DNA from 2 places in the Tissierella carlieri genome. Region 1 is predicted to be linked to the other one. Evidence: a T-box and tRNA genes for the amino acid it is inferred to sense, from the RefSeq annotation. Region 1 holds a T-box; the other holds one or more tRNA genes.
The links. The T-box of region 1 lies ahead of argS (arginine--tRNA ligase). A T-box ahead of a tRNA ligase gene usually reads a tRNA of that ligase, here a tRNA-Arg.
Positions count from the first base shown of each region.

Region 1 (16,865 bases):
TCCTACCTCACCTTTATATCCCATATTTGGAGTAAGTGCTTCATAGGACATTACACCATTACCTACTATTTCTATACCAAGTTCTCTAGTCATTTCTATTCCATCTCCTGTAGAACCTGCCGCAAGGAATGGCCATTTTCCAGCTGAATCTGGATCAAATTCTTCAAGTAATTTACGATTATTTCCAAATCCTCCTGTTGCTAAAATAATTTTTTTAGCATTTACTGTATATTTCTTTTCTCTATCTTCAACATTTACACCTTTGATAACGTCATTATTATCAACTATTAGAGAAGTTACTTTTGAATTCACTCTTATTTCAGCCCCACTCTCTTTAGCAAAATTTAATAAGAATTCAGCAGCTTGATTACCTGCAGCATCATCTCTAAACTTTGTTAATTTAGCTCCTCTATTGGTTTCAAATCTATATATTCCTGAATCAGGGTATGTTTCAGTTGCACTTTCAACATCCCATGGTGCACCATTATCAATTAAATAGTCAAATGTTTCTCCTGCTATATTTGCTATATGTTTAACTAATGCTTCATTTGACTTTGTTTCAGATCTCATTTCAAACCACTCTAGAAGTGATTCGGAAGTAAAGCTTTCTTCAGTTACATATTTAGAGCCATTACCTGTCCAAAATAATCCACCTGATAAAGCAAGTGATCCACCAGTAAATGGCATTTTTTCAAGAACTAAAATACTTATATTATCATTTTTCCCTAATTCGATAGCTGCTGATAGTCCAGCAGCTCCTGCACCAACAACTACCACATCATATTCCTCATCTTCACCTTCGATTAATTCTGGTTTCTCTGGTTTAATATTTAATAAATCCATATTCGCACCAGATTTTTTTAAAGCATCTTTTGTAGCTTGGATAATACCAATGCTTGACATCGTAGCACCAGCTACAGTATCAACAGCAACGCTTTGGTGCTGAACAATTGCCGCTGGTACAGAATCATTTGCATAACTAAATAATCTTTCCGATTCAGCTTGTTCAATTACTTTTACTTCTGTTATCTTTTCTTCGTCAACAGTAACCTGAACCTTAATAATGCTTTTCATTCCTTTAGCCTCACCCTCGTATACACCTGGAGTAAAAGCCATCTCTGTTTTTTCTGAAATCATCGGTTCTGAAGTTTGACTACATCCTACTAATGCAGATGTCATCATTGCCAAAATTAAAACAAAAACAATTACTCTTTTCATATTTCATGCTCCCTTCAATTATTTTATATAAATGCTGAATTCATCTACATTTATAAGTATAAGGTCTAAAGGAGCTTTAAAGTCAATGATATTTTTTTATCATTCAATGTGATTAAATGGTAACCAAGCTTGGTGCCAATTTATATAGTCGTCACCTACTTTACGCATCAAAGCACTTTTAGTTAAAACATCTCCTGATAATTCCATTCCTTGTGAATTCATATATTCAATTGCAGGTGCTAAGAGTTCTGGAGTAATAGTTCGATTAGATTTTGATTGAATTCCTGTTTGTATGCATAATCTAGAAGGATACAATTTCACATAATCAGACTCTTCAATATCTAATAACTCTGCATATTCTTTATAAACACCAAGTCCAACAGAAAAATTCTTTCCGCTACTTTCCACTTCTGCTAATGAGAATAAAGTACTTGTAAATACAAAGGGAATTTTGTTTAGCCAATCAAAAATTATTTTCTGTATACCTTTATCTGGATGCAATACATATCCATCCTGCATCTCTAAACGGTAAATATCAGGCCGGTATTCAACTCGATATTTTCCAATTAACTCATTGGAAGCTATCATGCTTTGCTCCTCTTTCTCTATATGTTTGAGAATATTGCTCTTCCATTCTATTTCTTTCTTAATATCTTCTTTTCTATCAGATAAATTAGAAATGATATCATCATTTTCATAATTATTAAGAAGCTTAGCTGTTTCATCTAGTGTATATCCTAATTGACGATATATCCTTGCCCTGATTAACATATGAATTTCCCAGCCACCATAATAACGATAACCTGTAGCTTCTGATCTTTCTGGAGCTATAATTCCTTTAGATTCATAGTAACGTATTGCCTCTGGTGTTATATCTAATAGTTTAGCTACATCACTTATTTTATATTTCATTTTCCACCCCTCACTTATTGACTCTACTCATCTCTAGAATTTCTTTAATAATAGGCACTTACAACACACCTGATAATTTATTAATAGTTTATCAATCTTCTATTCTATTTTCAAGATTTGTTGTTTATCTATATCATAATACAATAAAAGCCCCAATGACTTTCCTCACTAGAGCTAACTTTAGTATTTTCTATAAAACAACTTGCTATATATATTAAATGTCTCCTAATAATACTAGTATTAACCTCTTATCTTTTCAATTAATTCATCTTTCTTGTTTCTAATACTCCTTATTTCATTTTTAACTAAACCATCTTTCAAATTCTCTTTTTCTACAAAGAACATGGATAGTCCTCCCAATCCTACGTGAGTACCTACTGCCGCACCCATTTGCATTATATAAATTTCATCTTTAAAATCTGTCTCTAATCTAATTTTTTCTGCTAAATCCTTAGCAATATTCATATCTGAAGTATATCCAATAATGACAAAATCTGTAATCTTATTATCTACCCTTCTAATAAACTCATCTACATAAAATTTTAGTACTCTATTTCGTCCCCTTTCCTTAGCAACTATGGCTCCCTTACCTTTTTTCATGGACATAATAGGTTTTACCCTTAGTAGTTTACCAATAAATGCACTAGCATTGGTCAACCTACCACTTTTAATCAAATTATTTAAATCATCTACACAAAGAAAATGTTTTACCTTAGTCTTATAATTTTCATTGAATTGAATTAATTCATCAAAACTATAACCCGATTCCAATAGCATAGCACTTTTCAATATCAGCCATCCACTTCCATGACTCATAGATAATGAATCTACTACATATATTTTCACAGTTGAATTTGGATTATTTTCAAAAAAATAGTCTTTTGCTAAAACTGCTGATTGGTAAGAGCCACTTGTACCACTAGACATACAAATGCATAAAATTTCCTTATATCCATCTTCAATGGCTTTATTTATTATTTTTAAATATTCTTCTGGACTTGGCATTGATGTAGTAGGTAATTCCTCTAAAGTTGGTAAAATTTTAAAAAACTCATCTGTCTCAATATCTATTTTATCTCTATAGGTTGTACCACTTATGATAATATTAAGGGGTGCAACTCCTATATTATATTTGTCGACTATTTTTTTTGATAAATCACAAGTAGAATCAGCCATTATCTTGATCATTTAATTCCCTCACTTTATTTATAGTCATAATTCGCTAAATTTCGACAAATTATTCTTTACAATTATAACATATTAGAATTAAAAGAGATATGTTAATAAATTTGATAAATAGTATAAAATGACAATGTAAAATATATATAAGTAGTAGGCTTTTTGTTGAGAGTTCAAAGATACGTTAATGATATGCAAAAATAATAAATAAAACTCCAATGATAAATTATCATTAGAGTTTTATTTTCTTGCTACATAATTACTACTGGTTTAATTAAATCAAATGGTCTAGTTTTTATCATTACTAATGCATCCTCTATTTTTTCAAATCCATGAAAAACGTGTGTAACTATCTTACTCGGATCAAGTTTACCATACTTAACTAATTCAATTTGTTTTTCCATTCTAGCTCTGCCACCGGGAATTTCTTTATTAATGGTGTTATCATGACTTGTATTAGCTCCCCATTCAATCTTTGGAATTGAAAATGTCTCCCCGCTACCAAAGTGATTTACATTTCCAATACGTCCACCTAATTTAACAATTTTCACAGCATCAGTAATTGCATCTGAATCAGTCCCTGCAACCAATACTTTATCTACTCCTGTACCTTTTGTGATTTTTAAAATTTGTTCCACAATGGGCCCATCATTATGATTTATTATATCTGTTGCGCCATAGAATTTAGCTGCTTTAACTAAATCAGGACTATAGCCAACTACAATAATCCTTTCTGCTCCCTTTAAATGTGCACCTGCAACTCCCATCAAACTTATAGAAGCAGTGCCTAAAACCGCCACTGTATCTCCATATTCTACTTCTGCTAATTCTACAGCATGAAATCCTGTAGATACTGTATCTGTCAACATAACAGCTGATTCTAATGAAATCCCCTCTGGAAGTAACGCAACATTCATATCTACATTATCTACATGAAAATACTCTGAAAAAACTCCATCCTTTATATTTGAGTATTTTCTTCCTACTAATTGTTGACTGCTACTGTGCATATCAATATTTCTCCAATCAAGTGTTACAGCTGGTACTATTACTTTATCACCTGGTTTAAAATCTTTAACCTTACGGCCAACTTCTACAATCTCACCTATAGCTTCATGACCTAAAATCAAATTATGCCTATCACCTAATGTACCTTTATATACTGTTTGAATATCAGAAGTACAAGGAGCTAAAGCTAAAGGCCTAAGTATTGCATCATAAGGTCCTGCCACTGGTCTTTCTTTTTCAATCCACCCTACATTATTTAATCCAAGCATTGCAAAACCTTTCATACGTATCCCTCCTATATATTAAATAATATCAATCTATTTGTCAGTTTTTTTGTTACACAATTAATAATTGCAATTACCTTGCCAGCTTTTGCTTTTTATTTAAATTTAATCTATCTTTTACATATAGGCTATAGTTCTTAGTATTATAGTAATAAAAAGTATTTTTCATATTTTAAAGTATTGATTTCTTACTTTTTATTAACTCTTAATCTTACACTGTTAACTATATTATAGTGAAATTTAGTTCTTGACTAAGAAATAAATTTCATTTATTATGTATCTATAATATAGTCAGGAGATGTTGTATATGAACCAAGCCTTTAATAAAAAAAACATAGCAATTGAACCTATGGATGTTAAAGATATAGATGATATGCATAAAAAGTTTTTATTGAATACTAAAAGTCCAGTTTTTGCAGAAACCTTAAGATACTGTGAAAAGGTTGCAAATTCTAATTCCAATGTTCTTTTGATAGGCGAATCTGGAACTGGAAAAGAAGTTGCTGCTAAATATATTCATTTATGTAGCCAAAGGGCTTCTAATGATGTGGTAGCAGTTAATTGCAGTGCTTTCACTGAAACCCTTTTAGAATCTGAACTTTTTGGATATGAACAGGGAGCATTTACAGGAGCTTTAAAAGCAAAAAAGGGGAAGTTCGAACTGGCACATGAAGGTACTTTATTTTTAGATGAAATTGGAGATACCAGTCTACTTACTCAAGTGAAGCTTTTAAGAGTCATTGAAACTAAAAAATTTGAACGAATTGGTTCTAACACACCTATGCTAATAGATTTTAGACTAATTTGTGCTACTAATAAAGATCTTGAAGAAAACATCTTAAATGCTACTTTTAGAGAAGACTTTTTTTATAGGATTAGCACTATCGCCATTAGAATCCCACCTCTCCGTGAACGTAAAGAGGATCTTATGGATATGATTAATTTTTTTCTAGAACAGTCCTGCATTGAAAATAGACGTGAAATCACTTATATTGAACCTGAGGTTAATGAATTTCTGTATAATTATGATTATCCTGGAAACGTCAGGGAACTTAAAAATACTATCGATAGATTAGTGATATTGTCAGAAGATGGTGTTATTAAAAAAGACAATCTTCCTATTTTACATTCTATTGCTAGAATGAAACCTAGTTCGACCAGTAATACATTTCAATCTATCATTAGCTTGAAAGAGTTTAGAAAAAATACTGAATCTAAATATTTACAATGGGTTCTAAATCAAGTAAATGGAAACGTAGCTGAAGCAGCTCGCAGGCTTGATATTAGTTCTCGTCAGCTTTTTAATAAAATTAATGAATATGGATTGCAAAAATAATAGAAGCCTTGATAGGATATGATTCTAATCAAGGCTTTTTCAGCAAAAATATGAAAACACTAATTACCTCGCAGTTAATTACTTACATTTTTTCTTCATCCCATTACTCTCTTATAGATAGTATTCTCTACTGTTTATAAAATAGTTATTTGCTTAGTTTTGAAATTATATTTTACCTTATATTTTGTAGATTATATAATAGTTTTAATGGTATAATTAATGTAACATATAAATTATCTGCAGCCATAAAATTTATTAATAAATTTAATCTCTATAAAAGAGTAATGGAGGTAAATATGGATAATAAAAAAGCATTAGATATTTTAGAAAACTTAAAAAAGGTAATTATGGGCAAAGATGAAGTTCTAGAGAAGGTTTTAATAGCATTATTTGCCAAAGGCCATCTTTTAATCGAAGATGTACCTGGAGTTGGAAAAACTACTTTAGTTAAAGCACTTGCTAGAAGTATGGATTTATCATATAAAAGAGTTCAGTTTACACCAGACCTGATGCCTTCTGATATTATAGGTATTAGTGTCTATGATAAAAATACTGGAACCTTTTCTTTCAAAAAAGGTCCAATATTTAATCAAGTATTCTTAGCTGACGAAATCAACAGAACTTCTCCAAAAACTCAGTCTAGTTTATTACAAGCTATGGAGGAAGGGGAAGTGTCTACAGAAGAAAGTCATTATATTTTAGAGAAACCTTTTATGGTACTAGCAACTCAGAATCCACTAGAATACCAAGGAACTTTTCCTCTACCAGAAGCACAACTAGATCGTTTTCTAATGCGTTTATCTCTGGGATATCCAGAAAAACAGTCTGAAATAGAAATACTCCAAAATTATCAGTCCATAAAAAATCTTAATCTTATAGAGCCTGTTGTATCTCAGGAAGATATATTAGAGATGCAATCCATGGTAGATGAAATAACAGTTCACCGTGATATTATAGATTATATTGTTAATATTTCTAATACAACTAGAATTTATGAAGATTTGCGTTTAGGAGCTAGTCCTAGAGCTTCTATTGATTTATTGAAGGCTGCAAAATCAAAGGCATTTTTAGCAGGTCGAGACTATGTTATTCATGATGATGTAAAGAAAATGGTAGTACCTGTATTGGGACATAGGCTAATTCTTTCCCCAGAGGCCAGAATAGAGCAAAAGGGTATTGAAGAGATATTAAAAGAAGTTCTTAGTCGTGTATTTGTACCGGTGATGGCAAATGAATAATATAAAAATTGGTCTTCCATTAATCTTCCTTATAATTATAATTACCTTTGTATTGTTGGTTGGAGGAACCTTGCCTTACTTTTTATTTTATATACTATTACTGACATTCATTATTCCTTTAATTCACTGTTTAGTTACCCTTAAAGGGCTAAAAGGTTCTATAGAGATTCCAAGTGAATCTCTATTCACTGGTGAAATACTCAATATAGATTATCAGGTAAAAAATAATAGTATTCTTCACATACCTTATTTGGAAATTCAATCTGATATTTCAAAGCAATTAACAGGGATTAATTCTCCTAAAGTGACATTAGCACTGAAAAAAAAGGAATCCTACAGCAGTAGTGAGTCTCCAATCCTAAGAAGAAGGGGTTATTATCAATTTGGAGAAATAGAGGTAACAGTGGGAGATGTTTTTGGATTTTATTCTTTTAAGAAAAAAATTACCAGTCCCGCCTCTCTACTAGTCTATCCAGAAACCATTATTCTATCTACTTTCAAAATAACTGCCAGCCATCAATCTGGAGAACTTCTAGTGCAAACCTCAGATTTTCAAGATAAAAGCCGAGTTGCTTCTTTGAGGGAATATAGAGAAGGTGATTCCGTTAAAGCCATTCATTGGAAACTATCTGCAAAAAAAGGTATTCCCATAGTTAAAGACTATGAAAATAGAGGAGATACATATGTCATCATTTTCTTAGACAATGAAGCAAATATATTTAGGGGTGATGTAGATCGTCGTCTTGAAGATAAGACTGCTGATGTTGCTCTTAGCATAGTAAATTATTGTTTAAGTCAAAACATAGAAGTAAACTTGGAAACTCAGAATGATCAAAACCAAGTAGAAGTAAAAGGTCAGCAAAAGTCTGACTTAAAGCCTTTTTTGGAAACCTTAGCTAGATTTAAGGGTAATGGAGCTCTTGAATTTAAATCTATTGTCGCGTCAAAGATTGAAACTTTAAATAAAGGTTCAACAGTTATAATTATTACTCCAAACTTAGATAAGGCTATTGGTGCACAAGGAATTCAACTAAAAATCAAAAATCTTAATCCATTATTTATAGTTATAACTGATTTGGATAACAGAACAGGATATATAGACCAAATCGTTGAGAAAAGATTAAGACAGGAAGGAATCCCCATATATATATTAGATTATAACAATAGTATCAAGGAAGCATTGGAGGTATATCATGGATAAAATATCTAATAAAAGTCAAAAATTACTTTTTAACCTGATTTATGCTTCTTTTGTATTTTGTCTAGTATATCTTTTTGGTTTAGGGATGGGTCTAAAACTAAATATTATGCTGCAAGTATTAATAGTATTGCTAGGAAGTATGATGGTTAAATTCTTTCTACTAAATCCACTAATTCTATATGGACTTTTAGCTATTAGTTCTCTAATCACTATCTTGATACACCGTTTCGTTTCTCCCATTTTATTTACCATAATAGAAAGAATTCTTTCTTTGTTTAAAAATATAATTGCTCATCTCCAAGGGAAAGAAAGTATTGCATCAGATAATATGTTGCTATTCTGGGCAATACTTATAATTTTAGTATCATTGTTTACTGCTTTCATCTTATTTAGGAGTAAAAATATTTATCTATTGCTTCCTATTTATATAGTTTCCTTCCTTTACTATTGGTATAATTTTTTCAATCAAGCATATTGGATGATTTCCATATTTCTATTAGCATTTTTTATTCTCATAGGATTAAATAAATATTCTCAGAAAAAGTTACAGAACCTTTACAATCCATGGTTCCACACATTAACTACCTATAGTATATTAATTGTTTTCATAGCTTTACTATTGCCAAAGAGTTACAACTATATCGAATGGCCTTGGTTGCAGCAAAAAGTTTATACCATCTTCCCATTTATCGAAGACTTACGTTCCTATGATATCTATAGCCGGAAATCTGGAAACGCTACACTATTCAATTTTTCAATTACAGGATATCAAAGTGAAAGCTCAAAATTAGGAGGTCCTGTATACTTAAGTGATAAGAGAATTATGATAGTACGTATAAGTGATAGTACTTATCTAAGGGGAAATGTAAAGCAAGTTTATACGGGGAATTCTTGGGATACTATAATTGAACCTTCAGCAAATTATGGATTGAAACAAGACTTCAGTGGTATTTCACAGGAAGAACAGAAAATTTATTACAAGCAAGAATATATTACTATTACTTATCATGATTTTGCATCAACTACCCTTTTTAGTCCTTATAAACCAGCTAAAGTTAGCTTCTCAGATAATCATATGCTAAAAGTAAACCGTGATGATGTTTTGGTATTCTCCAATGGAGTTTATAATGGTGAAAGCTATCTTGTCCTAGTACAAAAACCTCTTCCATATGGGATGTTAGTATCCCTAGGTATAGAACAAAAAAAGAAAGATATGACTGACTTAAATATATATCTACAAATACCTAAAGATAAAATAACTGAACGGACAAAAGATCTAGTAAGGGAAATAGTAAAGGATACTAAAGATGATTTTGAAAAAGCAGTGGCTATTGAGAATTATCTTAGAAATAATTATAAATATAGCTTAGATGTGGAATATGTACCAGAAAATCAAGAGTTTATAGATTATTTCCTATTCGAAGAAAAAGAGGGTTACTGCACCTATTATGCAACATCTATGGCTGTGATGCTTCGTCTATCAGGAATACCAAGCAGATATATAGAAGGTTATTTAGCTAAAGATTCTATTGAAACTGGTGTATATGAGGTAAAACATGAAAATGCCCATGCATGGGTAGAAGCATTTATTGAACCAGTTGGTTGGATGACCTTTGAGCCTACACCTGCTTACCCTGTAGAATCTAGATTAGAAAATTATCAGCTAAATGAATCCGATAAGGATATGGAGTTAAATGAAGCTAGGGAAAGTACTAGAGGTCCAAGAAAGGATATTGATGATCAAATTATTGATGGTGACCAAACTATTATTGATGGAAGGAAATCAGACTATGAGGAAGACTACAAAGATATACCTACTGGTTTACCAAGTGATACTGTTGATTTATTTACAATCATTTTATTATTAATAATCCCTCTAAGATTTTCAGTAGGATTTTTACAATATAGCTATCGTGAAGCTAAAGCTAAAAAGTTATCCAATAATAAAAGAGTTATTTATCTATATCGACAAATTCTAAGGCTTAAGGAATTAATGGGTTATCCCCAACTATATGGAGAAACTCACTATGAATATGCAAATCGTATTGCGTATAAATTCTATTCCTATGATGAAATAGGAATAAAAGAAATTACAGAAATCTTTGTAAAAAGTAAGTACAGTAGCTTTCCTTCTTCAAATGAGGATGTATTAGAACTAGAAAAATATAAGAATACTATGGAAAATCGACTAAAAAAGTATTGGGGTAGAATAAAATATTACTATCATAAATATGTTAAGAAGATGTATTGATTTTAATATTTTTATATCTTAATATAAATCATATCTTTACCATGAATAGTTTATTAACCATAAAGTTACCAAGAATCTCTTGATATTAGCTTGCTTTTATAAGATTTCTTTATAAGTTTCATACTATTCTTAATAAAAAATACGTTTAAATGGGTTATCAAAATCTAACTTTATAAAATTGCTAAAAAATAAAGGGATAGATATTAATCTAGTTAAGTACTTTAACAGGGAAGCCAAATTGGACTTCCCTGCTTGATATTTTACTATATTTTTAACTTGTTCATTATCCTTTAGGTTTTATTCAATTCTGATTTTTTCATTTACATTCTATCAGGCACTTCTATTCCAAGTAAATCAAGAGAAGTTTCTAAAACATTTTTTGTTAAAGTAATAAGACTTAACCAAGAGTTTTTCTTCTCAAGATTTTCTTCACTTATAATTTTATTTTCATGATAAAATTTATTGAAAAGATTAGATAAATCATAAATATATTCACATAATTTGTTTGGTGCCTTTTCTAAGAAACTAAACTCTATCGCCTCATTAAATTTTGAAAGCTTTAGCATTAAATCTCTTTCACTCTGACTGTAGGGTTCAAATATTACATCTACATTATGCATTTTTTCCTCACTAGCTTTTCTCAAAATAGATTTAATTCTTACAGTGGTATATAAAATATATGGTCCTGTATTTCCTTCAAATGATGAGAATTTTTCCATATCAAATATATAGTCTTTAGTAACCTGATTAGATAAATCACCATATTTTAATGCAGACAGTCCGACCTTTCTTACTATATCATATATTTCAGATTCACTAAAACCTTTATTGTCATCGAGTTTATTCACTACATTATCTTGAATTATTCTAATCAAATCCTGTAGTCTCATAACACCACCTTCTCTAGTCTTGAAAGGTTTCCCATCTTTACCATTCATTGTCCCAAAGCCAATAAAATCAAAAGATAGATTTTCATTTACAATTCTTGTTTTTTTAGCACATCTAAAAACCTGCTCAAAATGTAACCCCTGTCTTTTATCAACAACATATATTATCTGATCTGGATTATAATCCTTTACTCTTTGCCAAATAGTAGCAAGGTCCGTAGTACTATATAATATAGCACCATCTGATTTTAATATTATTATTGGGGGAATCGTATAAGTATCAATTTCCTTGGCAACATCTATAACCAATGCTACTTTGCTTTCATAGGTATAGTTGTTTTCCTTTAGATAATTTATCATTTCATCAATATACTTCTGACTATCGCTTTCACCCATCCAAAGGTCAAACTCTACATTTAAAGCGCTATAATTTTTCTTCAAATCCTCTACAGAAACATTTAAAATGTGCTTCCAAAGTGCTATATATCCTTTTCTCCCGCTTTGTAACTCGAAGGTAGCTTTTCTAGCTTCTTCCATCGCTTCAATATTGCTTTTTGCTAGGGAGCTTGCCGCTGGATATATTTCTTCAAGTTCATCTATTGTAAAAGGGGCTTCTTCAGGATGTTCCCCTTTATAATCCTCAGCAAAATAAGGCAGCCTAGGCATACGTCTTCTAAGCTCAGATATTACCATTCCTATTTGCAAGCCCCAATCACCTAAATGAACATCACCTATGACATTATGCCCTAGAAATCTAGAAATTCTCTTTATTGCTTCACCAATAATTGCAGCTCTAAGATGACCAACATGAAGAGGCTTCGCAACATTTGCTCCACCATAATCTACTATAATTGTCATAGGTTTTGCTGGCTCAGAACAACCATATTTCTTATCTTTACTCATATCATTTAGGTAATCAACCAAGAAGTTATCCTTTATATTTATGTTTATAAAACCAGGTCCAGCAGAAGAAACATCTTTAAAAACATTAGTATTCTTCAATATTTCTAATATCTCATTAGCAATTTGTATAGGTGACTTCTTATACTTCTTAGATGCAGGTAGAGCTCCATTACATTGAAATTGACATAAATCAGGACGATTGGATATAGTAACATTACCAAAATTTCTTTCATATCCACATTGCCCAAAAGCATCCTCAACTATCCTACTTAATATTTTAATTAATTTTTCCATGGATTCCCTCCTTAAATTCAACTATATTGGATCTTTCAGTAAATTATACTATTACTAAAACATCAAAATATACATAATGATAAAAAACCCGCCTCATAAACTGAGACGGGTTTAAATCCGCGGTACCACTCAAATTGACATAAGTCCACTTAAATACTTTAACGCAGTTAACGTATTATCCTCGCAATTGCTCAGACATATTCTCCGAGGCCCTCTTCACCATCAGCTTTCTTACAAGACTCTCACTCTGTTCTCGCTCGCTGTTAGAAATTTAAATGGCTACTTTTCTCTTCCTAGAATTTCCAATTTTATTAATTAATGAAGATTTTATATTATGTACTACGAAAAGTCAATTAAAGATTTTTAGTAGGCTTCTTACAATTTAGTTATCGTGAATATAGTGCTAAAACTATTTCATTATAAAAACTCTAATGATTTTATTCATTAGAGTTTTATTTTATCTGACTGATTTAAGTCTAACTATATCTTTATAATTATTGGCAGTAATCATCTGGACATCTGACATATCTTCTTTTATACCCTCTATATCCGATCCCATTTTCTCTAGCTTATCAAATATAATCATTTGATTATCATTAAGAACTCCTATATCCTCTTTTAATTCAGTCCTTACATTAGAAATTTCTTCTTTTAGCCCAGTTCTTACATTGGAAATCTCTTCTTTAAGTTCAGTTCTTACGTTAGAAATCTCTTCTTTAAGTTCAGTTCTTACGTTAGAAATTTCTTCTTTTAATTCTTTCTTTGTATCTTGTAACTCTATATATAGTCTCTCTAATAGGTCAAATATCTGATCTTCTTTATTCATATGATCACTCCTATTATTTTTTCTATAATATGTATGGTGGAGGCGGTGGGTGTCGAACCCACGTCCGAAAACATTTCCACAAGAGCTTCTCCGAGTGCAGTCAGTAATTTGACATTCCCTCTACTTGACCCCTACTGACAGGATTCAAGTTTCAGTAGCTTCATAAGTTCCGTCCTTAGCTCAAAGCTTTGCTAAGTGCGGTGCCCCACTAGATTGACGCCCTATCTCAAGCCGTGGGTTACTCGAGTAGGACGAGCAGCTTAATTAAGCTGCAAATGCGTAATTATCGTTTGCGTTTAATTTAGTTTGCCACTTTTAACGTTGCTTGGCGACAACGACTCGCTACTCCTGATTCCACATCCCCGTCGAAACCAAATTCGCCCCCATATTTAATTAGCAATTAATTATAGCAAATTTATTGAATTATGTCAACCGTTAATCAATGCACAGTTCACAATTATCAATGCACAATTAATACCACAAAACTTATAATCTTCTAGTCCTTTTAATTGTGAATTGTCTACTTGTATTTCTCAGATGAATGTTGTTGCATTCTTCTTTCTGCATCCTTCTTCGCTATATCATCTCTCTTATCATATAGCTTCTTTCCTTTTGCAGTCGCTAGTTCTACTTTAACTAGCCCATCCTTTATATATACAGACAAAGGAACCAAGGTATAGCCTTTTTGCGTTATGGCAGCCATTAACTTCCTGATTTCCCTTTTATGCAATAATAATTTTCTCTTTCTAAGAGGATCTACATTATATATATTCCCTTGCTCATATGGGCTAATATGGAGATTATTTATAAATAATTCTCCCTTTTCTATGGAAGCATAGCTATCTTTAATATTTAACTTCCCTTGTCTAATGGACTTTACTTCTGTTCCAGTTAATACTAGTCCAGCTTCCATAGTATCCTCTATGAAATATTCAAATCTTGCTTTTCTATTAGTTGCAACTACCTTAGTTCCTATTTTTTTCATTCTATCACCACATTATAATTTCTTATGATTAAGTTTAACAAATATATATGGTGATGTCAATCTCCTATAGCAATTCAAAATCAATGTTTCTCCTCATTACATCAGCATCTATTACTCTTATCTTAGCCATATCTCCTAATCTATATATTTTATTTGTTCTTTCTCCTATTATATAGTATTTTTCTTCATCAAAATGATAATAATCATCTAGCATATTATTAAAATGAACTAATCCTTCTATGGTATTTTCCAGCTGCACAAACATACCAAAATTAGTTAGTGAAGATACTATACCTTCAAATTCTTCTCCTATATGTTTAGTCATATATTGAGCTTTTTTCATATCTTCAACTTCTCTTTCCGCTTCTTCTGCTCTCCTCTCAGTCATAGAAGTATGTTCTGCTATCTCAGGTAGGTTTGCTTCTAGTTTTCCTTGAACTTGGTCACTTAGTTTCCCATTTAAATATGCTTTTATTATTCTGTGTATTACTAAATCTGGGTATCTTCTAATAGGTGCTGTAAAATGAGAATAATACTGCGCAGCAAGACCAAAGTGTATACCTGGCTCATTACTGTATATAGCCTTTTTCAATGACCTCAACATTAATGTACTAATTAGCGTTTCTTCTTTCTTGCCTCTTATTTCCTTAGTCAATAGCTGTAACTCTTTTGGATGGACTTCTTGCTGCCCTTTTAATGTATATCCAAAATTGTGTATTAGCTTACTAAAAGTAGCTATTTTTTCGGCTGAAGGTTCTTCGTGTATTCTATATAAAAATGGAGTTTGTGACCAGAAAAATCGTTCTGCCACTGTTTCATTGCAAACTAACATAAATTCCTCTATTAATCTATTTGCTATTCTTCTCTCTTCTTTTCTTATTTCTATAGGTACTCCTTTTTCATCTAAGATAATCTTTGCTTCAGGAAAATCAAAGTCTATACTTCCTCTTCTTTCTCTCTTTTCATATAATATATGACATAATTCTTCCATTAGCTTTAAATCCTCTGCAACCTTAGACAATTTTTCCTTAGCCACTTCATCATCATTTTCTAAGAAATCAGAAACATCATCATATACTAATCTTTGTTTACTATTTATTAATCCTTCAACTATTTCATGGTCTACTACTTTACCTTTTTTATCTATTTCCATAAATACAGATAATGAAAGTCTATCTACATTAGGGTTTAATGAACATATTCCATTAGATAGTTCCTTTGGTAACATAGGTATTACCCTATCTATTAGATACACTGAGTTCCCTCTTTGCAATGCCTCTTTATCTAAAGTTGATTTCTCTCTTACATAGTGAGCAACATCTGCAATATGAACTCCAAGATAATAGTTTCCATTATCCTTCATTTCAATAGATACAGCATCATCTATATCCTTTGCATCGATTCCATCTATTGTAAAAGTATTTAAATGTCTTAGATCAACTCTACGCTTCGCTTCTTTAGGATCTACCTCTTGTTCAATATTCTTGGCTGCTTCTTGTACCTTATTTGGAAATTCCTCTGGCAAATTGAATTGTCTAATAATTGATAAAATATCTGTTCCCTTTTCATCTAAATATCCAAGAACTTCTATTACTTTGCCCTCTGGATTTCTCCTAGGCTCTGGCCATGTAGTTATCTCCACAACCACCTTTTGATTTGTCTTTGCATTGCGAGTCTTTGCCTTTGGGATAAATATATCGTATCTAATCTTATGATCATCTGGTACCACAAAGCCAAAATTCCTATTGTCTTCAAAGGTACCTACAATGATTTTATTATTTCTTTCTAGAATTCTGATTATTTCTCCTTCTTCTCGTCTATCCGTTTCTTGCCTTCTAGTAATATTGGCTATTACTCTATCTCCATGCATTGCTCCATTCATATTCTCAGCAGGAATAAATATATCTTCTCTAATTTTATCATTAGGAATAACAAATCCAAATCCTCTTTCATTTCCTTCTAAAATACCAGCAACTAAGTAATCATTATCAATTAAACCATATTTATCATTCTTGGCCTTTATTACTATACCTTCTCTTTCTAATCCCTCTAATATCTTATAAAAACTCTCTAAATCCCTACGTTCTATATCAAATTGTACGGCTAATTCTTCTTTTAACATAGGTTTATATTTCTTTTCTTCCATAAACTCTATAATCATTTCTCTAATACTCATCTTTATTCCTCCCTATCTGGGGTTTATATTTTTATATATTCTTTCTTTATCATTAGTATTTACCCATATTATATAAAAATAATGTAAGATATTAAAAATATCTTACACTTTTTTTACTTTTGAACCATATTGTGTCCTATTAAATAAATTTGCCTCGTAAGAGTACA
Region 1 covers NZ_JAHLOH010000033.1:48,464-65,328, forward strand. The annotation lists gene KQI38_RS10410 (FAD-dependent oxidoreductase) at 1-1,218, opposite strand, end outside; gene KQI38_RS10415 (MerR family transcriptional regulator) at 1,318-2,130, opposite strand; gene KQI38_RS10420 (DegV family protein) at 2,371-3,318, opposite strand; gene KQI38_RS10425 (alcohol dehydrogenase catalytic domain-containing protein) at 3,561-4,601, opposite strand; gene KQI38_RS10430 (sigma-54 interaction domain-containing protein) at 4,909-5,937, shown strand; gene KQI38_RS10435 (AAA family ATPase) at 6,234-7,175, shown strand; gene KQI38_RS10440 (DUF58 domain-containing protein) at 7,168-8,376, shown strand; gene KQI38_RS10445 (transglutaminase-like domain-containing protein) at 8,369-10,627, shown strand; gene argS (arginine--tRNA ligase) at 10,948-12,711, opposite strand; T-box leader at 12,810-13,015, opposite strand; gene KQI38_RS10455 (hypothetical protein) at 13,169-13,537, opposite strand; RNA gene ssrA (transfer-messenger RNA) at 13,572-13,922, opposite strand; gene smpB (SsrA-binding protein SmpB) at 14,058-14,522, opposite strand; gene rnr (ribonuclease R) at 14,587-16,698, opposite strand; gene KQI38_RS10475 (D-alanine--D-alanine ligase family protein) at 16,801-16,865, opposite strand, start outside.

Region 2 (8,160 bases), on a different contig from region 1:
TGTGCATGAATTTTTAATTAAATTACCTGTCTACTTGACAAAGGTCAGTTCATACTGGCTCTTTTTCTTATTGTTTATATTTATAAAATATCTATTAAATCATAAAAACTGTATACCCTATTCCTTTGCTTATCATCTCCATATATCTTGCCACTTTCAGCTAAATCTGTTACATATCTTCTTGCTGTGTTGTAGCTTACACCTATTACTTCTTGCATTTTCTTTATTGTAAATATAGGTTTATTGAATATAAATAAAACTGCATCATCAGATATACTTTTTTCTTTAGCTATAGACATCATCTCGATATACAGACTTTCTATAGATAACAGCTTTTCTATATATTTATCTGCTTGCTTTATTGCTGAATTTAGGAAAAATATTATCCACTCTTTCCATCTGGGTTTTTCTAATCTTAGTCCATTTAATAAAGCATAGTATTTATATTTGCTTTTTTCTAATTCTTCGCTTACAAAAAACGATGGATACGATATAATGCCTTTATCTAACAAGTAAATTATTATTAATATTCTTCCTAATCTTCCATTCCCATCCAAGAAAGGATGTATTGTTTCAAATTGACCGTGGATTATAGCTGCTCTTGAAATATATCCAAAATCATCTTCGTATTCATCATTTATATACTTTTCTAAATTTGACATATATTTCTCTACCAAAGTTGCTTCTGGAGGAATATATGTTGCGTCTTCTTTTCTGTCTGTTGGCCCTATAAAATTTTGGACTTTTCTATATGAACCTGGGCTTCTGCTTTGTCCTCTACTATCTTTTAATATAGTTTCATGTAACTTATAAAACATTCTTGTAGAAATAGGTATTTGTTTTAACAAGTCTTGTGCTTTTGTTAGCGCATCAAAATAATTGAGTACTTCAGTTATATCTTTATTTGTATTTCCAGTTACTTCTGATTCTATAACTTCACTAAAACTTGCTTGAGTACCTTCTATTTTAGTAGATTGCACTGATTCATTCATAGAAAATAGCATAAGTAATTCTTTTTTTATTACTGATCTCTCTAATATCGAATTGAATTTTTCAACTTTAGCTCTAGCTTCTCCTTCTAATTTAAGTATTTCTATGGTGTCGGAATTATCTAAACTTATCGGTAAAAAATTAGGCTCAAATGGTTTCTTCATAATATAACCTCCTATAATATATTATACTATCTAATTGCATTTATTTCAATATATATATTTTTTTGAAATAACCATGAGATTTATTATATTATATTTCATATTTAATTATATTATGAACTTAATTATTTCGTTTTAGTCAATAAATCCTCTATATTTTACTATCTTTTTGTTTTCCTTCTTTATTCCATCATATATGATCCATATATTCCTTTACCTAATCATAAGTTCCAACAACAATAATTTTTCTATGTTTTCCACGATAGGGAAAAGTTATATATATTACAAAAGATGAGACAATGAATGATAAATATTACCTAGTTTATATATTAAAATCCTGATAAGAATTTAATTTTTATTGCCAGTGAATTAAATTATGATGAAAATGAATTAATCTTCATTTAGTAAATATTTATGAAATAAAAGGAGGGGTAAAATTCAATATGGTATAAAAAAACACCTAGAATAATTCAGGCATTTAGAATGAGTTAAAAGAATAATCAAAAGAATAATCTTTTTTATTATTTAATGCATTAATTTTTCAGAAGGGTTAAAAAAGGGTTAAATCTAATTTTGGAAAACCCTCAAAACCCTTCCACTCATTGTATTTGGCACACCAGAGAGGACTCGAACCCCCAACACTCTGATCCGAAGTCAGATGCTCTATCCATTGAGCTACTGGTGCATATTTAATATTACGTATAAAAAAAATTGGCTCATGCCAATTTTTATGTATGGTGCGGGAAAGAGGACTTGAACCCCCACGTCAATGACACTAGATCCTAAGTCTAGCGCGTCTGCCAGTTCCGCCACTCCCGCATATGCCCTTTATAAGGCATTAGTGGTGATCCATCCGCGACTCGAACGCGGGACACCCTGATTAAAAGTCAGGTGCTCTACCGACTGAGCTAATGGATCATGATAAATTGTTTTGCTAGCAAAATTAGTTTTATTACTTCGATGTTAAATATGGGGTGGATGATGGGATTCGAACCCACGACCTCCAGAGCCACAATCTGGCGCCATAACCAACTAGGCCACACCCACCATATTTTAAATTATTAAGCTGGCGCACCTAGGAGGATTCGAACCCCCGGCACACGGATTAGAAGTCCGTTGCTCTATCCTACTGAGCTATAGGTGCTCTCACAGTTGGAGCGGGTAAAGGGGATCGAACCCTCGCAGCTGGCTTGGGAAGCCAGTGCTCTACCACTGAGCTATACCCGCATAGTTCGATACTCAGTGATCACTTAATCTTTTATTCGCTAACAATTTAAAATTATAGCAGGTTCTAAATACAAAGTCAATAGCATATTATTAATTTATTTCAATTATTTTTGTTTCTATTGTATTTCCAATGTTTATGATGCCAAAAGTTTTTATTTTTGTAGCATTTCTAGGCAAGGAAGGGCTTCCTGGATTCATTATAATCATGTTTCCTATCTTCTCTATAATAGGTACATGTATATGACCAAATAACACTATATCAGCTCCTAATTCCAAGCCTTTATAATATAAGTTTGCTATTCCATTCTGCACATTATATTTATGTCCATGGGTCAGAAAAATTTTCTTTCCTTTAATCTCCACTAACTCATCTTCATTATATTCAGTATGAAGATAATCTCCATTACCCTTTACTATTATAGTTTCAAATCCTAGTGCTTTAGATATTGCAACACCATCAGTTACATAATCTCCAAGGTGAAATAAAATATCCGGTTTTTCTATCTCTGATAACTTTTCGATAATGCCCTTATTATTTCCATGGGTGTCACTAACTACTGCTATTCTCATATTAATCTACCTCTAATATATTCTTTAGAGCTTCCTTTAGATTTTCTAATGCTTTTGCTCTATGGCTTATTTTATTTTTTATTTCTTCTCCTAATTCTCCAAAGGTTTTGTCATATCCATCTGGAGTAAATAAAGGATCATATCCAAATCCATTTTTACCTTTTGGCTCAAATCCCACCTTACCCTTACATTCTCCATAAACTATTGCGCTCTCCTTATCCTCAGTAATTAATACTATAACTGTTTTAAATTTAGCATTTCTCTCCTTCAAAGGTATATCCTGCAACTCTTCCAATAGTTTATTATTATTTTTCTTATCATTTCCTTCTTCACCTGCATATCTTGAAGAATAAACTCCGGGTTCTCCATTTAATTTATCTACGAATAATCCTGAATCATCTGCTAAAACCATATAATCTAGCCTTTCAGCTAAAGCCTTAGCCTTTTTTAAACTATTTTCTTCTAAGGTTTCCCCATCTTCTATCACTTCTAAATCACCTAATCCTACATCTTTTTTAGAAACTACTTCTATTGATAAACCCTCAAGTATATTTTTTATTTCTTCTACTTTATGTTGATTGCCTGTTGATACTACAAGTTTTCTTTTTTCCATATTAATTATATACTCCTTTATTTTTCTAATCTTGTACTCTGTTATTATATTTTATCAAATATAGAATTTTTTATCTATAAATAAAAAAAGAAAAGGGGAGCATATTAGCTCGCCCCTACGATAATATTTAAACTTGTTAATTGTTCTTTGTTAACTGTTAATTCAAATTAATATTCATTTGCAAAAACTGGAATTGTAGTATTTATTGTTTCTCCATCTATAAGTAACTCAACGGTCTCAATTTCTTCAAATTGACTTAGTGTTAGACCTATATTTTTTACTATATCACTAAAGGTTTTATCTTCTGATGAATCCGAGTAACTCTCATAGGATATATCTACATATGCAGTACCATCTTTTACTTCTACTCCATGAAGCATAACATCTCTTGGGATATCTGAAAATAGTCCAATATCTTGTGGTGGCCCTTCAAATAAAATATCCAATGCAGAATATACATTTGCTACTGGTGCTAAAGTAGGTATCGTTACTGGTACAAAATATTCAAATTCTTCATTATTCATTCCTTTATAATAAACGACTACTTTAGAACGACCATCTTCTAATTTGCCAACTAAATTAATATTTTCTCTTGCTAGGGGCTTACTAATATCTCCTCCATAGTTTAAAGAAGGTAATGCTTTTCCACCGACTAGTATTTGAACCTCTTTAATAGCTGGAAACTCTGTCAGTGTATATACTACACCTTTAATAAAACTTTCTTCTTCCTTTTCTGATTGATTACTTAAAACATTCTCAGAAAAATCAACCTTACACAGACCAGTTTCATCATTTATAGACATCCCTAAAATCTCTGTACCTGCCGGTATAACTGGTAACAGACCAGTAGGTTTCAAAGTTTCTCTAAGTTCCGCACTGTCTATCATATTATTAAGTGTTACTCTCGCAATTCCTTCCTCCCAAGGAATTTTTCGCATTACAGGAACTAAATATCCATCTGCATCTCTAAAATACATAACTGTCTTTCTTACGCCTTCTTCTTCAGCTACGACTACTTCTTCTTCATCAGATCTAATGATTTGTATTTCGTCATCCTTAGCTGATAACCTGTCATTAATAAGGTTTTTTCCAATACTTAATACCGTTAGACCCAAGACTATTATTAGTCCAAATAATATTATTCTCCTATTTACCATCATCAACCCTCCTAGATTATACTATTACATTATATTAGAAGAGTTGTCAGACTATGATTAATTTATCTCTTACTTTTTATTAGATGCAAAATACCCACCACTAATAGGATTTATATTATTTACAGTAATAAATGCATTTTTATCGTATTCATATACTATTTTCTTTAAATTAGTCAAATCTTTACGGTTTATTGCTACATTTAATATTTCTTTACTTCCTTCTAATCCTTGACCTATTATAACTGTTACTCCAAATCCATTTTCTCTAAGAATTTTAATTAATTCCTTATTATCTGATGTTTTTAAAATAATCTGAGTTGCCAAATTTCCCAAAGCGATTTTATTTTCTATTGTAATTCCTAAATAATTTCCACAGGCAAATCCCAATGCATAGGATAAAAGATTTAAAGGGTTATCTAAGCTACTAACTACTTTACTCAATGCTGTTACATAAATGCTTACCTCAAAAAAGCCAATTAATGCAGCTTGTAACCTTCTTCCCTGTACTACCATAAGTGTCCTAATAGTGGCTAAAGATACATCTGCCACCCTTGCAAAGAAAATAAATAAATATCCGTATAATAACTCCATAATTCTCTCCTCCCTAAAAATAAATAAGCAAGGTTACCCTTGCCTATTATATTAATACATTTCAAAATATTTTTCTATTCCTTTTATTATGGCATTAACTATTTTATATTGATACTCTTCAGTGAATAAAAGGTTTTCTTCAGCCGAATTAGATAAAAATCCTGTTTCTACTAAGACTGCAGGCATTTTAGTTTCCCTAAGAACTACTAGATTAGGTCTTTGAATTATACCCTTATCTACTGCTCCTGTAGCCTTTAATAGCTCGTCCATTATGATTTTAGCAAATGGATGCTGATCTATTTCTTTTTTCTCTGACTGAGTTGCTGGACAATATAATACTTGAATTCCTGCAATAGACTTATTATCATGAGAATTTCCATGTATACTTACAAAAACATCTGCATAGTTATCATTTGCTATTCTAGCTCTTTCATATAAATCAATAAATTCATCTGTATCTCTAGTCATTATTGTATTATATCCTTGAGCTTTGAGTGCATCATTGAGTTTCAGTGAAACACTAAGATTTAAATCCTTTTCTCTCCTTTTGTTTATAGATGTAGCTCCTGGATCTTTACCTCCGTGTCCAGCATCTATAACAATAAGCCTGTCAGAAGTTTTTACATTTTCATCCTTCATTATCATCAAAGAAACTTTACTGTCTGACTCTCTGGAAAGTAGAACATATTCTATACTCTTTCTAAATTTAATGAAAACTCTAGTCTCTATTTCATCTTTGACAACTTGAATTTCATCTATCAATCCATCTTTTATAGATACTATCCCTTCATTTAATTCTACATTATCTGTCGGGATCGTTACTTGTATCCATTTGTTTCCAGTTTCATAGTTTACGGAGTAATCTGTTTCCACAAGATTGTTAATAGTGAAAATTTTATTATCACCTTCTGAAGTATAAGAAATGTTTTCCCAGAAAGATTTTTCAGGATAAATTACTATCTTATCTCCATAGGTATCCACTTTTACATTAGGGTCTGATATTCCATCTTTTACGTCTAAGACTATTCTAACAATTTGATCCATAGGGCTATAGTTATTATCAACATTAAACTGTGATACTCTAACTCCTTTTACAAATCCTAAATCATAATCATAGTTATAGTAAGTACTTCCTTCTAAAACAGAATCCATTAAATCTATTACTACTCTTTCTGGATTTTTAAGTTTCATGAAATTAACCTTAACCTCAGATGTACCATGGATTACAATAGCTTCTTTACCATCAATTAATTCTTTTGTAATTGATTTTACCTTATTACCAAAAGATATTGCCATGTCTTTTCCATCATTTGTTAGTAAAACATTATGTTCTACTATCTGATTTAATGTTACCACTATTCTAGTAATATTAGGCTCTTTAGAAAACTGTGAGTATTGAATTTTTTCAATAATACTATCTTTTACATCTATTGTTCCTTCAGCATCTTTAGTATTTTCCAATGATAATTTAGAATCTTTGATATCAATAATCAGCTTATTGGAATCTTGCAAAAACATAGTTTCATAATCAATACTTTTGCTGCTATTTATAATCAGTTTATTTTTATCTGTACTTCCCTTTCCCACTGAAATACTACTGATTATACTTGACCCATCTTGCGGAACTTCTGGCTTAGTATCTTGTTTAGAGTTAATGTAAGGGGCATTTTTTGCACTATCCCAGCCAACTTCGTAACCGAAGATTTCTGTAACAAACTTCAGCGGAACCATGGTTCTTCCGCTATTACCACCTAAACTTGCTATTCTTGGAATAGCATATTGATCTAAAATCCTCTTTTCACCATTTATTATAGCTACATTGCTATCTATAGTGAATTTTCCTTCCTTGTTTCCATAGGCCACTGTAGCAGTTTTAGTTTTTTGATCCCAACTAACTTCTGCCCCATAGCTTTCTGATACAAATCTAATAGGTACTAGTGTCCTATTGGTATGAACAAAGGAGGGAAACTCAGTATTTATTGCTTGTCCGTCCATAATGATGGGTACCTGTGTTACAGAAACTTTAGCACCGTTCATACTTACTTGAATTGTCTTGTTACTGGCTGCATGTCCTATTTGACTAAATAAAAATAATAGTACAAACAAAGACAGCATTATCTTCCACTTTTTCATTTATCTACCTCCTTATGTCCTTCCACCCTTAATAAAGTTTGTCTATTTTATTTATATCATTTAGTCAATTATTATGTCAACGAATTACGAATTTTGTAACCATAATGTAATATTACTTATGAAGTGATAAAGCCTTATATAACTCATCAGCTTCTGGCGGCTCTATACTGCTTATCTCCCCATTTTTATTTAGTATAATACCTTCTTCTATTATCTTACCTATAGCTGTAACTTTAATTCCAACCTTATTTAATTCTTCATTGATTGTTGAAACCTTCTCATCCTCTGCTATAATCAGCATAGAACCGCTAGATATTAATCTATAAGGATCTATGCCTATAATATCTGTAATCTCCCTTGTTACATCTTTAATTGGTATAGATTCTTCCAAAACTTCTATTCCTTTTCCAGTAGCCTTAGAAGCCTCCCAAACCGCCCCTAAAACTCCTCCTTCAGTAATATCATGCATATATCTGACGCCAATTTCTCCACAAATTATACCTTCTTTAACTACACTAAGCATGCTATCCATATTTTGCGCTACATCAAGTTTGTTTTTGCCTATTTTATCAATCAATTGCTCTTCTAATTCCTTTGCGATTATAGATGTTCCTTCTATCCCAACATATTTAGTAATTAATACCTTATCTCCAACTTTTATTTCCTTTGAGTTTGGTAGTTTTTCCTTAGATTGCTTCCCTATAACAGTTGTACTTAT
Region 2 covers NZ_JAHLOH010000014.1:967-9,126, reverse strand. The annotation lists gene KQI38_RS02465 (Fic family protein) at 81-1,154, opposite strand; tRNA gene KQI38_RS02460 (tRNA-Arg) at 1,761-1,836, opposite strand; tRNA gene KQI38_RS02455 (tRNA-Leu) at 1,887-1,970, opposite strand; tRNA gene KQI38_RS02450 (tRNA-Lys) at 1,994-2,069, opposite strand; tRNA gene KQI38_RS02445 (tRNA-His) at 2,122-2,198, opposite strand; tRNA gene KQI38_RS02440 (tRNA-Arg) at 2,219-2,295, opposite strand; tRNA gene KQI38_RS02435 (tRNA-Gly) at 2,305-2,378, opposite strand; gene KQI38_RS02430 (metallophosphoesterase) at 2,469-2,948, opposite strand; gene KQI38_RS02425 (XTP/dITP diphosphatase) at 2,950-3,561, opposite strand; gene KQI38_RS02420 (GerMN domain-containing protein) at 3,729-4,718, opposite strand; gene KQI38_RS02415 (DUF2179 domain-containing protein) at 4,788-5,309, opposite strand; gene KQI38_RS02410 (N-acetylmuramoyl-L-alanine amidase family protein) at 5,361-7,442, opposite strand; gene KQI38_RS02405 (AIR synthase family protein) at 7,555-8,160, opposite strand, start outside.
Region 2: it has a tRNA-Arg gene. The T-box ahead of argS (arginine--tRNA ligase) is inferred to sense a tRNA for this amino acid. The anticodon was not compared.